DNA from 3 places in the Paenibacillus sp. JT31N7 genome. Region 3 is predicted to be linked to each of the others. Evidence: riboswitches for the same ligand, from Rfam matches in the RefSeq annotation. Region 3 holds a riboswitch; each other region holds the start of a gene.
What was found. Region 3 has a riboswitch for cyclic di-AMP ahead of AC58P5_RS17085 (CAP domain-containing protein). Riboswitches for the same ligand answer to the same signal wherever they lie in the genome.
Positions count from the first base shown of each region.

Region 1: it holds a riboswitch for cyclic di-AMP, as region 3 does, so the genes downstream of both, AC58P5_RS12125 (3D domain-containing protein) here and AC58P5_RS17085 (CAP domain-containing protein) in region 3, are expected to answer to the same signal.
Region 2: it holds a riboswitch for cyclic di-AMP, as region 3 does, so the genes downstream of both, AC58P5_RS26860 (resuscitation-promoting factor) here and AC58P5_RS17085 (CAP domain-containing protein) in region 3, are expected to answer to the same signal.

Region 1 covers NZ_JCAUAT010000002.1:402,907-407,538, reverse strand. Annotated here, with positions in the region: gene AC58P5_RS12150 (glycoside hydrolase family 84 protein) at 1-282, opposite strand, end outside; gene AC58P5_RS12145 (spore coat associated protein CotJA) at 510-695, shown strand; gene AC58P5_RS12140 (spore coat protein CotJB) at 734-1,000, shown strand; gene AC58P5_RS12135 (manganese catalase family protein) at 1,078-1,647, shown strand; gene AC58P5_RS12130 (hypothetical protein) at 2,026-2,247, shown strand; cyclic di-AMP (ydaO/yuaA leader) riboswitch at 2,513-2,702, shown strand; gene AC58P5_RS12125 (3D domain-containing protein) at 2,714-3,658, shown strand; gene AC58P5_RS12120 (polysaccharide deacetylase family protein) at 3,706-4,632, opposite strand, start outside.
Region 2 covers NZ_JCAUAT010000011.1:47,264-51,895, forward strand. Annotated here, with positions in the region: gene rsmA (16S rRNA (adenine(1518)-N(6)/adenine(1519)-N(6))-dimethyltransferase RsmA) at 1-50, opposite strand, end outside; gene rnmV (ribonuclease M5) at 99-644, opposite strand; gene AC58P5_RS26860 (resuscitation-promoting factor) at 751-1,872, opposite strand; cyclic di-AMP (ydaO/yuaA leader) riboswitch at 2,157-2,351, opposite strand; gene AC58P5_RS26865 (ABC transporter ATP-binding protein) at 2,640-3,383, shown strand; gene AC58P5_RS26870 (ABC transporter permease) at 3,380-4,632, shown strand, end outside; gene AC58P5_RS26875 (TatD family hydrolase) at 4,625-4,632, opposite strand, start outside.
Region 3 covers NZ_JCAUAT010000003.1:538,560-543,191, reverse strand. Annotated here, with positions in the region: gene AC58P5_RS17090 (M42 family metallopeptidase) at 1-457, opposite strand, end outside; cyclic di-AMP (ydaO/yuaA leader) riboswitch at 1,010-1,145, shown strand; gene AC58P5_RS17085 (CAP domain-containing protein) at 1,151-1,942, shown strand; gene AC58P5_RS17080 (Dabb family protein) at 2,465-2,755, opposite strand; gene AC58P5_RS17075 (DUF6382 domain-containing protein) at 2,829-4,632, opposite strand, start outside.

The DNA.
Region 1 (4,632 bases), on a different contig from region 3:
GCTGCGCCGGCTTCGGAATTCCCGCAGTACGGCGGGATCGGCGGGCAGCTTGCCGATATAAACGGCCAACGGCATTTTAGCGGCGGAATGCCAGTCCTTGCAGGGAACAATGCGCTTGACGCCCGATTGGATAAGCAGATTCCGCAGCTCCAACAGAGCTTCGGGGGACGTATCCGCGCCTGCCATTATCCCGGCGGTTGAATACAAAGGCACGGTATACCCGCTGTATTCCATCTGCTGCGGAGGCGGGGTCAGAAGGGGAGCTTTCAGATGATGTGTCATGCCATCTCACTCCTTTTTAAAGGGGAAAAAGCTTCCCCGGATCGTCTCTCTTTCAATCATAAGATATTCATAGAGCCGATAGAGATGACAACCTTGCGGATTATTCCGCTTTTATTTCATGAATCTGGGCGCCCGCCCATACCGCTCCTGGGCGAATGCCATATGGTATTGCAGAGCCGCACCATTACCGGTTACAAGGAGGAAGCACATTGTATCCTGAAGTCCGCATGTATCACCCCTTCGTGGGGCCGTTCGATCCCTGTCCGCCGAAGCTTGTCAAAACGTACGTAACTCCGCCGCACCTGTTTATCCAGTTCCAGCCCATGTGCCTGCCGCAGTTTAGCCCTTATGAGGCATTGAAGCTAGGTACCCTTTGGCCGGAACTGTACAGCAGCTACGAACCCAGATGCTGATCCGGTCCGAAAGCGAAAGAGAGGGGAACGACAACCATATGCAAAAACAAATGGATGACAATTATTACCGGCTTCTGCACGACCTGCAAGCGGCCGATTTCGTACTGGTCGAATTGACTTTGTACCTGGACACCCATCCCGAAGATGCCAATGCTCTGCAGCAGTTCAACGAATTTTCCCAAAAACGGAAGCAAATCGCGCTGGAATACGAGCGTTTGTACGGACCGCTTCTGCAATACGGGCAAAATGCGCTGCCGCAGCAGACTTGGGAGTGGGCCGAAGCTCCCTGGCCTTGGCAGGTGTAACGTGTGTAGAGGGAACTGTATGAACGGCCTGGCCGGAAGATCAAGCACGGATATGCTTAAGGAGACGGGGGATTCCAATGTGGATTTACGAGAAAAAACTGCAGTATCCGGTTCGTGTAAGCAAATGCGATCCGCACATGGCCAAACTTCTGATCGAGCAGTACGGGGGTGCGGACGGGGAACTTGCCGCCGCGCTGCGTTACTTGAACCAGCGTTACACCATTCCGGACAAAGTGATCGGGGTGTTGAATGACATCGGGACAGAAGAATTCGCTCACCTCGAGATGATTGCCACGATGATCTACAAGCTTACGAAAGACGCTACCCCCGACCAACTGAAAGCCGCGGGTCTGGGCGAATATTACGTCAATCACGATTCGGCTTTGTATTACCAAAATGCGGCCGGCGTACCGTGGACGGCAGCTTACATTCAAGCCAAGGGCGATCCCATCGCCGACCTTTACGAAGATATCGCAGCGGAAGAAAAGGCCCGCGCCACGTATCAGTGGCTCATCGATCTGACGGACGACGTCGATCTTCAGGATGGCCTGAAATTTCTGCGTGAACGGGAAATCGTCCACTCGATGCGATTCCGCGAAGCGGTGGAAATACTTAAAGACGAAAGGGCTGCCCAGAAAATTTTCTAGCGGCCTGGACAAAAAGACGGGGAAACCCGTCTTTTTTCGGATAATTTTAAAGCCGGGGAAAGACCGATAGTCAATGGATATGGAAAAATTGAATAAGATTGCTAATTTTTCCGGAACGTTTCCCCTTCTGAAGGTGTCTTACTTATATACAAGTTATAGCTAAACAGTCTGTTTAAAGCGTCGGCGTCTAGTAAGAATTTTTATTAAAAAGCTGGAAATAGGCAAGAATTATGTCGTACTTACGAAAAATCTTAAAAAAATCGTCTATTTCAAGCAAATAAATACCACATTTTACCTATAAGTATGATAAACTGGAATAAGTTGCTTAAGAATTAGGAATAGAACCTAGATTTTGGAATCGAAAGGAGGCTGCTATTCATGGGGATTACATTAAGCCTGCTGATCGGCATGTTAGTTCTTTTAGCGGCATCATTAGGTCTGCGCAAACCGAAGGAATTTGACCGGTCCGATAACGTGCCGTTTCGTCCTTTCGATGATATTTACGAGGGAAAGAAACGTCCGACTGTAGAATCGGTACGAAGCCAGGCAGCCGTAAAAATCGAAGAAAAGCCGAGAGAAAGCAAACGAATCGCCAAATAAAGGTTTCCTCCTATGGGATGAATTACCTGGCCGCAAGGTGAATAAATGATGGTTTTTCTGAGAAATAGATGAGAATTACATAAGCGTGCGCTGAGCATAACGTTAATTTTCTCCCTTTGATTTTTTCGGTTTAAAGGGCGGAACAGGCTTCAAATAGGCTTGAAGAATCAGCTTTTTGCAGCAGGTTATCCGGCGGATTAAAAAAATGAAAAGGTCGGTTTTTACCAATTTGTGTGTGTTTGTTTCTAAAGATGTATGTGATAGCTTGTGTAAAGAGCCGAAACTTCAATCGTTTCCCGGATTTTCCAGGGGAGGATGAGGTGCGGGGGATGATTTACTTCGGAACCGTATCGCATGACTGCGGCGTCCGATAGGGGTGAATCGCTGGCAACAGCGTGGGCGACTTCTCAGTCCAAACCCGACAGCTAACCTCGTAGGCAATACCGAGAAGGAGCGTACATCAACTATGGCTTTAAAGCATCATTGGAAAAAAACTTGCGCTACTCTGCTACTAGGTGCAGTGGTGGCGGCATCTTCCGCATTCCAGTCGCAGGCGGCTGAAACGGAAGCGGCTAAAAACGACGGTCTGATGTTTTGGAAACTGGCCAAATCTTATCAGGAGATCGCCGCCGGCATTGCCGATACGGTAGGACAAGCAGCCGATTCGGAACTTGCCCAATCCTTCCTGACACCGGAAAATCAAACTCTGGTATTATCCGAGCCAAATTCCATGTGGAACTTCGCTTCCCAAATGAATATGGACGTTCTTGACCTCTTATCGTTAAATCCCGATGCGGATCCGCTTAGCCTGCCGGCAGGCAGCGAGCTGAAAATTGCGGGGGAAGCGGCTCCTGAGCAGCTTAAAGCTTTAAAAGCGACGTTAAAAGTTCCGGCGCAGGCACCGGCTTCGCCAAGCCAAGCGGATTCCATAAAACCTTCGGGGGCTCTTCAGAAGAGCAGCAAGCCGCAGGCTTCCGAGCCGAAGAAAAGCGCGGAGAATAAGGCCGTTAAGAAACCGGCTGCCAAAGCCGCATCGGCTTCCGCAAAATCCGGGCAGACGCTGACAACCGCGGCGGGCAAACAGGTTCAATACAAAAAAGCGCTTTCTATCAAGGCATCCGCTTATTCCGCGGACCCAAGCGAGAACGGCGGATATGCCGGAATCGATTACTACGGCAACAAACTGACCGTTGGCACCATCGCGGTCGATCCGAAAGTTATTCCGCTTGGCTCCACCGTATATGTAACGGGTTATGCTTTCCCGGGCCTCCCGGCCAAGGGAATGATCGCCAAAGCGACGGACATCGGCGGCGCGATCAAAGGCAATCGGATCGATATCTTCGTTCCGGGCTCCAAGGAGAAAGTAAATAACTTTGGCTATCAAAGTGTGAAAGTGTACATTCTTAAATAATAGGAGCCGAAAAGAAGGCGGGAGCGAATGCTCCCGTCTTTTGTGCGTTACAGACCCTTGGAAATTCCCATCAGCTCCGGCACCGTGACCAGCTTGTATCCGCTCGATTTCAAGGAACGGATCAAATCGGGAAGAGCAGTGACTGTACCGCTGAGATCGTGCTTGTCGTTACCTCCCGCGCTGTGCTGCAGTATGACTGAACCGGCCCGGGCTTTGGTCACAATGTTGCGGTATACCTGCTTGCCCGATAATCCTTTCCAATCCAGAGAATCCACATCCCAGTTCATGACCATCAGGCGATGGTCGGACATCCAGCGTACCTGCTCTTCATTGATGGCTCCGTAAGGAGGCCGCACAAGTCTGGGCGTATATCCGGTCAACTGTTTGATGACGTCCTGGGTACGCATAATTTGCGAAGAAAATTCCGAGGCGGTCAGTTTGGGCATAAAAGGATGGGTGTACGAGTGGTTGCCTACGACGTGACCCTCCCGCACCATCCGGTCGATAATCTCGGGATGTGCCTTAGCGCGGCTCCCGATCACGAAAAAGGTCGCTTTCACCCGATGCTTTTTCAAAATATCGAGCACTTGCGGGGTATATTTGTGATCGGGCCCGTCATCAAACGTGAGCGCGATTTTTTTTCCTTGGGAGGTTCCTCTCATCCGGAAAACCGCAGGGTACTTGTGATGAATCTCGGCTAAGCTCAGCTTGCGCTGCTCCGTTTTCTGAAGGGCGTTCGCTTCCTGATGATGCTTCTGAACGGGAACGTCTTTCTTTTTCGGTTCCGGTTTAGGAGCGGCTGCTTGTTTAGGTTTTACGGGTACGGAAGGCGAAGGGACCGGAGTAGCCGGTGATGCCGAAGGAGTCGCGGCGTTTTTCTTCTGGATCGCCGGATCTTTCGTAGGCTGGAATATTGCCGGACCTGGTACGGATGACGGACCTGGAACTTCGCTTAGAGAGTGCGGGATAAAACG
Region 2 (4,632 bases), on a different contig from region 3:
ACATCTTCAGAAGCAAAGGACGGGCCGCTGCCTTGTTCATTTAAGTTCATAGTCATCCTCCAAACTTCCGTTCCTGACGAAAGCTGCCTGTACGTAAATTATTGATCCGGACGGTCCAGCTGCTCTATGGCAGCCTCGAACTCTTCCCGGGAAATTTGAAAAGCGGCGCAGCGCTTGTAAAACTGCTTACCATTACAATACCCGATTCCGAGCTTTTTTCCTACTTCCAGCCGTCTGGCCGCGGCATCGGGATGAACAACGAGGCCGGCGGCAATCAGATCTTCCCATGTCAGCAAAGACACGACACCTTCATATTCGGTCTTTACGTTCGCCAGAGCGGACCGTATAGCCTCCGGTGTCGCGTTCTCGACTCCGATGTCGCCGCGCTTCTCCGCAAGTTCCTGGGGAAGAAAAGCGTGCTTGCAGCCGGGGACCTTGCCTGAAATGATTTTACGGATGCGCTCTCCCGCATGATCCGGATCCGTGAAGACAATGACCCCTCGGCGCTCCTGGGCCAGCCGGATGCGGTCCAGAATGGCCCGGTTGATTGCCGATCCTCCCGTTTCGATCGTATCCGCTTCAACCGCCCGCTTGATGGCGGTAGTATCGTCTTTTCCTTCGACAACAATGATTTCTTTGATCATCTTCTTTATCCTCTCTTAAGCGCACAAAAAGAAGAGGGTGTCCCTCTTCTTTTTGCATACAGTTTGTTACCGGTTTGTAAATCTTCGTTTCAGGTAACATGTTATCCTAATCTTGTGTCGGTTTATTCGGACCGATGACATAAACGGTATATCCCCGTTTCACACCGAAAGTCTTGGCATAACTCATGCTGTCGAAATATACGTCCATTTTCTGGCCTTTAATAGCACCGCCCGTATCTTCTGCACGGCGGTATCCGATGCCTTCAATGTACACCCACCAGCCTAACGGCACGACTGATGTATCTACGGCAATCGTCTGGCCTTGCACTGGTTTCGTTCCACTGGCGGTCCGGTTACCAACGCCCGGCTCTTGGGAAGAGTATGCGGTCAAGGTAACGTTCTTTAATATTTTCTTCGCGTCTATGTCGGTACCTGCTTTAGTTACCTGCTTAGGCTTAACCGGTTCGGATGCGGCTGCCACCGTAACGACCGGATTTTTTGTGCCTACAGCCACAATCTTATCCACACTGGCGTTTTTGACTGCTTGATCGATAACCTGCTCGGATACGAGTTTTCCGTTTTCGAAAATCTTCTCTTTCTTTTTGACCAATACGCCTTCCTGGCCTTCCTGTACGACCTGCTCTTTGCCTTTCAGCAGATCCTCATTGGATTTCTTGACCACACTGAATGCGATGGGCTCCGAAATTTCTTCCGTTTCTTTCTTCACCCGGACAACTTCGATAGCCGCATTGGCTGAAAGCTCCGTGTCTTTGGCCGGAGTCACTTTGTCGTGCTCTCCCAGCGAAATATTTGAATCTTGCAGAACTTCATCTACCGTTTTCGCAGTGGTATGCACAGTTTGTGTCTGCCCGTCGGCAGTTAGCTGCACGGGTGATGCATGATCGATGACAATCTTCTGACCGTCTTGAATCTTGCCGTCCAGCGGCATAGATATCTGATCGTGCTCACCGATTGTAATGGCTTGTTCATCCAGTAGGCGTTGCAGGACCCATTGTCTTGTTTCCACAACGGTTTCTCGTCCGTTTACCACCAATGATACGCTTTTACCAGCCGTACCGTATAACAACACCAAAAACATGAAAGTCAAAGCGAATGAAATGATAGCTGCAAGGATGATCATACGCAAGTTTTCATGCTTCCATCGCAATGCGAAGGACATGCTGGATGATCGCTTAACATGGGTCTCTGGTTGCGAGATATTGCCCACTTCTTCGGTCCTCCTTCAAAGCCTCGCCTCTGTGATACGCATGATGATTGGACGCGACTTAGGTTTATTTGGTGGTTCCTAACGGAACCCTTGCAATTGGCTACTTTCCCGCCGGCTGACCGGTTGCTCTCAGTCTCACGGGGTCTGCACCACCTCCGCTTGATGTTTACCTGTATGCGGGTCGGATACCCGTCCGATATGGAACAAAAAAGGCCATCGGAAAGAGAAAGCTTCCCGGTGGCCTGTGTGTGAGCGCGACTAAACAGAATGACACGACAGTTGGTTATCTCTCCCGGTACGCTTACGAGGTTAGCTGACGGATTCGGGCCGTGAGAGCTGCCCTACTCGCCGGCGGTGCTGCCTGCACCTGCCATTGAGATTCACCCCAAATTGTTTCCTGTTGTATCGGCCCAAAACTGTTCCGACCTTGACAGCGGTTCCCCCGTTTTCCTTTTACGGAAACTCAGCGTTAAAACTTGGCGTTTATTAAGTTATCATGAAAGTATATTACGCTCAAATATCCAACCTGTAAAGGGGTCATATTCCTTAAAAATAAGCAAATTTAACCAAACCAACGGCATTTATCTAATTATCTTGCAGTCGTTCTCCTTTTTTCTCCCGTTATCTCACTCCTAGTTTCCTCCATTTCCGCCGTTCCGCTTGGGCATTGGGCTTCCAGGCATTTTTTGACTATAATAAAAGATACGGCAATCAGCCCGAAATGGCCGAAAGCCGCAATAACCGATTGAAGAAAAGCAGGTGAAGGCATGGATCCAATTCTTCACATCTCCCGTCTCAGCGGAGGCTATCTGCCCGGAAAACCGATTCTCCGCGATCTCGATATTACAGTCGGACAAGGTGAAATGGTGGGTCTGATCGGACTCAACGGAGCGGGAAAAAGCACGACCATCAAACACATCCTCGGGCTCCTGAAGCCCCAGGAAGGCAGCGTCCGCATCCGTAACCGGACCCTGGAAGAAGACCCGCTGGGATACCGGTCCTCGTATTCTTTCGTACCGGAGTCTCCCGAATTGTACGACGATCTCACGATTGAAGAGCATTTGGAACTGACGGCGATGGCTTACGATATTCCGAAGGAAGTGTACCAGGAACGTTCCGGCCGCCTAATGAGCGAGTTCCAGATGGAGCCTAAGCGCAAAAGCTTCCCGGGCCAGCTTTCCAAAGGGATGAAGCAGAAAGTCATGATCATGAATGCGTTTCTTGTCGAGCCCGCGCTTTATGTCATTGACGAGCCGTTCCTGGGCCTTGACCCGCTGGCGATGCGTTCTCTTCTCGACATTATGGCGGACTTCAAGAGCCGGGGCGCCAGCTTCCTGATCTGTTCTCACATCCTCGCCACGATCGAAAGATACTGCGACCGGTTCGTCGTTCTCCATCAGGGACGGATTCTTGCCCAAGGCACGCTGGAGGAACTGAGACAACAAACCGGGCTGTCCGATGCGACGCTTGACGAGCTGTTCTATGAGCTGGTGCGGAGGAATCCGGCATGAACCACGAAGCAGCCGTTCACAGAGACGGTACGGCCGCAGCAGTCCGGCAGCTGTGGAAGCGGAGATTCGACCATTACCGGCAGGAAACGTCCCGCTACTGGGCTTATGTCGCAAGAAGCCAGTTTTTCGGTTTTCTTTTCCTGATTTTTATCGTTTCTTCTTATTATTACGCAAAAATACTTCAACAGCTTCCGACATCTTTTCCCTATATCTGGATCGTTCTGCTCGTGCTCGTTCCGGCTCTTGCAGCCGGCTCTGTGCGCACGCTCCTAAGGAATGCGGACCGGGTGTTTCTGCTTCCGCTGGAACCCGTTATGAACGTGTTCTTCCGGGCGGCCTTCCGCTACAGTTTAGGGATCCAGGCCGCACGCTCCCTCATTCTGATGCTGATTATTTGGCCTTTGTACAAACACTGCACGGGTACGGAAGGACAGCCTTTGTGGCTGATGGCGATTTTTGTTCTTCTAATAAAAATAGCCAACCTGCTCGGATCGTGGCAGGAAGGCCGTTTTTCATCTCCCGGATGGCGTCTGGTCTCGGCGGGTTACCGCTGGATCTTAAGCGCAGCCGTCGTATTCGCCTTGTTCGGAACGGGTCCGCTTCCGGGCGGGATCGTTCTATTGACTGGACTTGCCGTCTGGATAGCCGTGTACAGGCTTGGGCCCGGACGGCGGGCAATCGGCGTCGCCTGGGATTATCTCATCGACAACGAGCGCAAGCAGCAGTACCGGCTGTACTTGTTTTTTAGCGGCTTCGCCGATGTGCCCCAGCTACCTGTGCGGGTAAAACAGAGACGATGGCTGGCGGGCATTGCGGACCGGTATTCGTTCCGGTCTTCATCTCTTTATCTGTATCTCTTCACGAAGACGTTTGTCCGTTCGGAGCTGCTCGGCATCGTCGTCCGGATCACGCTTGTCGCCGGTCTGGCGGCCGCGGCCGTTCAATCCGCACAGGTTGCCGCCGCCGTCTGCCTCGTGGCCATGTTCATCTCGGTGATCCAGCTTACTTCGCTGGAACAATCGCACCGCTACACGTTCTGGCTGCAGACTTATCCGGTAGATCCCCGCCGGAAAGTGGACGCCGTGGTGCGGATCATCAGCGCCGCTTTCATCCTGCAGGGGTTCGTTTTTACCCTGCTGATGCTGTTAAGCGGAGCGGGCGTCTATGCAACCGCTCCGCTCGCGGGCCTCGCGCTTGGCCTCGTGCTTTGCGCCACGGTAATGAAGCGGAAATTTACCGCTTCATTTGA
Region 3 (4,632 bases):
GATTGAAAGCCAGTTCGTCCAGGCGCACTTCCATATTCTCCTCGACGCGCTTGTGGTCTCTCGCATCCGGAAAAACGTGAACCGAAGGCTTGGTCGTTAAAATGGTGCCTTCATAGCTGAGTCCCTGGCGGGTATGAACGCGGCAGTACTCGTTTTCGATGGCGGCCATCATAAAACCGCCCACCGATGTAAGGCGCAGACGCCCGTTGTCCTTGATGGACCGGACCATCGCACCGAGCGTATCCACATGGGCCGAGAGCCCGATCGTGTAATCGCTCCGTTTACCCGGAATCGTGATGATGCCGCAGCCTTTATTCGTCAGTTCCAGCGTATAGCCAAGCTTCTCGGTTTCCGCCTTCACTTTATCCATAATGTGATGGGTGTATCCGCTCGGACTCGGCGTTTGCAAAAGCATGTCCAGCACTTCGAGCAGATACGTTCTGTTTACTTGCTCCATAAACTCAACCTCTCCTTTTTTAACCCGGTGCGAGTAGTGTCGCCCAATCGAACCGTTTAGCGGCATTCTCACCGCCTGAACGGCGGCCGGTTTCCGTTTGTGAGCGCTATGTAAAGTCTTGCTTCTACTTAATACCCCGAAACTCCCTCTATCCATCAGTCCTAAAACAAGCGTCAGTTTTGACTTGCGTGCATCAATTTTCACTCGCAGATAGGCGATGGTTTTATTTTCATGGAAATTTTTGCCGAATACCTTCATTTTAGAAGGAACTCTCCGGTTTAGTTTCTTGCAATATGATTGTAAAACCGGGTTCGGATTCCGAAATTTCCAGGCGGATTCGGCGTGCATTCAAAAGCGCCTCTTACAGGTGATACTACACTGTTTCCCCTCTGTTTTCAAACGATAAACCCGTTTAGCGGAAAACAATCCGGCCGTTACTGGAAAACTTTGAGCGGTGAAATCTAGCAAATCGCATGCTAGGATTAAAAGGCTTCTTCCGGGACGGAGCGCAGCACAGAGCGTCATGCCTGCTGCTCTTCTCAGGCGGAAAGCAAAAAAACAAGGCCGAAGCTTCTACGGAAGCACGGGGGAACCCATTTTTGGGGTGAAGCCATGATGTTCATGGCCGGGTGATTGCTCTTTGACCCGAATCCGTCAGCTAACCTCGCAGGCCGAAAAAGGAGAGATTCTAACTTGAAATCTATCAAAAAAGCAACTCTCGTTGGTGTTTTTGCCCTTACGTCCGTTTTCGCTACAGGCGCCGCATCCGCCGCGCCATGCAACGTTTCCGGCGGAGACACGCTTGCTGCTCTTTCGAACAAATACGGCATTGATCTCGCCTCTCTTCTCACATCCAATCCGCAGCCCAATAATCCGAATTTCATTTGGAAAGGCATGCAGATCGTCGTACCGGCTGCACCTCCCGCCGCGGAAAAACCGTCTGCCGAGACGCCGGTCGCACCTGAAAAGAAACCGGAGGCCCAGAAGCCTTCCGCACCTGCGGCAAAACCGAGCGCTCCCGTGAACACGACGAAACCGACAAAACCGACAACCAAGCCTTCCGCACCGGCTGCTGCTCCGACACCGAAACCGGCTGAAAAACCGGCCGCTTCCCAATCGGAATATGCGGATCAAGTCGTAACGCTCGTGAACCAGGAACGTGCCAAAGCCGGCTTAAAACCGCTTGCTTCCGACAGCGCGCTTGCCGCGATGGCACTGGATAAAGCGAAGGATATGTACACAAATAACTATTTCGATCACAATTCTCCAAAGTACGGATCTCCATTTGATATGATGAAATCTTATGGCATCTCTTATACGTATGCAGGCGAAAACATCGCCAAAGGACAGCGCACACCGCAGGATGTCATGAATTCCTGGATGAACAGCCAGGGTCATCGTCAAAACATTTTGAGCCCGAACTTCACAAAAATCGGAGTCGCTTACTACAACGGCGAATGGGTTCAAGAATTTATCGCGAACTGATTGATTTTGTAAATGCACAGATGCAAAATTTAAATTAAGGCAATAATTTTATCATACGATCCAATCTAAATGCAGCTATGTACATCGGCCGTTCCTTAAATGGAACCGGCCGCTTTTTTTTGCGTAAAAGGCAGGCTGTAAGGAGCCAAATGCCTGGGTCAAAAGTAAGGAGTCGTCATAATGATGCAGGCGTTGGGGAAACTAGGCTGGACGATTTTTTGAAGTAACGCACCTATAAAAAACAATCTATCCATCGCAAACATTAAGATCAGGGGATTCTGTAGTAGAGCTATGATCATTATACGTTATTTTTATATTCTTTCAGATAACAACCTTACTGTGGCATTAAGCTAATCGGAAGGAGAGTTCCGCCGTTGAATGACATCGGAACAAAGGAATTCGCTCACCTTGAGATGATGATCATGACTTTCACGTCGCTTGTACTGTCGGCGGCTAAAACTATAAAAGAACCCGCCGCGATAAACGGCAAGTTCTTACGGATATAACTGATTTTTTGAAAAATTAGCTTTCAAAGTCTACGCATGGAGCAACGCCGTCTTTGGCTTCACCCATATAGGCGAGCACATCCTGATGGACGGGGTGCACATTGTATGCTTTGAGGTCTTCAAGAGAGTTAAACTTGGTGATCAAAACCAGATCATAAGAGCGTTCGGAATGGATTACATCCGCCCCTACTTCGATATGCAGCAGTTCGGAAATTTTACCTTCCATGTTTTGAAGTTTGGCTCTTGCTTGTTCCACGGACTCCGGGCTGCGGTCTTTAAGCTTGAAAAACACGACATGTGTAATCATTGGGCATTCTCCTCTTTCCCGTTTCTTCAACAACCTGTCCATTATATCATTAACGTTACGGGACCGGAACACATCAGCAGGTTCTGAAGCTAAATTCGGTGTGAATGATCCGCACGATATCACCGTCTTTCAAAGCGACCATTTGGTAAGGAATCAGCATCCCGTCGTTTAAAAACGTACCGTTTCGCGAGCCGAGGTCTTTGACCGCGTACCCTTCCGGCGTCCGTAAAAACTGCGCATGAATCCGCGAGATTCCCAGCACATTTTCGATATAGTCGGCATCCCCTTCACCGCGCCCGATTATAAAAGAATCCGTATCGAGCAGAATCGTTTCTTTACGCCCTTCCCGCATAACTTCGAGTACGGGATGACGGAACTTTGCAGGTGGCGGTGCTAACTCTGCTCCGAGAAAAACCGTCTCGTCTGCGGTCGTCACCGCAGATAAAGGAGGAGCCAGGAGCGTCGTACGTTCGCCCAAACCGGCGTAGTACTGCTCAAGCGACACCGGCTCCCGTTCAGCCGCAGGCGGATACAGGCTGCTGCCGGGGGGTGCCGCTTCTTTCGATTGGCTGGTACGGCGGCGGGGAAAGCCGATAGCCAGCAGAACGTAAGCGGCATCCAGCGCCAGCAGCGTCGCTCCGCTGCTGATATACAGCAGCGGGGACCCGGGAGCGCTGAAATAAGCGTTCCAGATCATCCCGATGATCAGGAATGCGCCTCCCAGCGCGAGGATTTTGCCGCGGGACCCGCGAAGCGGTCCCGCAGGGGCAGCCGCTCCCGCGGGCGCGGAGTGCGCTGGGGGCGCTGTATGCGACTGCGGCGCTGCGTGCGATTCGGCATGCGGCTGCGCCGGGGTTTGCCCGGCCGTCTGCACGCCGGAACCGGTCCGCCGCCGTCTAAGCGGCGCCACCGCAGCAGGCGGCGGCACGATTGACGCAGCCGCGATTGGAGCTGCCGCAGCAGAATCATCGAAATCGCGGTCATTTCGCTCGTCCCGTTGGGACCGAGAAACGCGATTACCCCCCCATGTTCCTGACGGAGCTGCGGTATGCGGAGCTTCAGTAGGCGGATCAGGCGTTTCGGGAACAGCAGGAGTTACCGCAGCCCCCCTTGCGGAAAAGCGGGTTACATCAGCGCCGACCGCCGCGGGTGAACCTTTTGCAAAGGAAGCTGAAATCGAGGCCGCACCGGAAACCCCAGCGGAAACGATTTTGCCCGGCAAGACCGGTTGCGTATAGCCCGAAGAGGCAGAAGCCGTACAATCCGGTCCGATAGTCACAGGATAATCGGTCCCGTCCGCAGCAATTTGTTGGCGTCTTTGGATAAACTTCTCTGCGGCACCGCGCGGCGGCTTCCGTTCTATACGACTTTCATGCCCAAGCCTTCGGGACGGCCCGGCCCCGCCTTGCAGCATATATTCGCTCTCTCCTGGCAAATAACCGTCACCAGCATCGTTACTTTGTCTGTGAAGCTGCAGCGGTTCCGTCTCAGGAATATTTTGCCCTGCTTTCTCCAAAACAGAAAGTGCCTTCCCCCTTCGTTCACTGAAATCCGCCGGGCTCTGTATGCCTGAATCCGGAAGAGTTGAATTCCGAATAAGCGAGACCACCTCATCCCCTCCTTCCCCGCCGTCAGTTCTAAAACTTTGCTTGCTCTCGCTTATTTCCAGATATATTCTCCTTTTGAAGTCTTGAACGGAGAAATTTCCATGCTCACAGTACTTGGCAAGTCTCTCGAGACTTCCGCTCGCTTCGGCCGGCAGCCGGTTGTTTAAGTCACGAACAAGCGCTCCCCACCTGTCGGAGGCGGGCACAGCCGGAATTTCCTTTAATGGAAGGCACAGCAGCGAGACGTCCGCCCAACCTCTTTCGATGTAA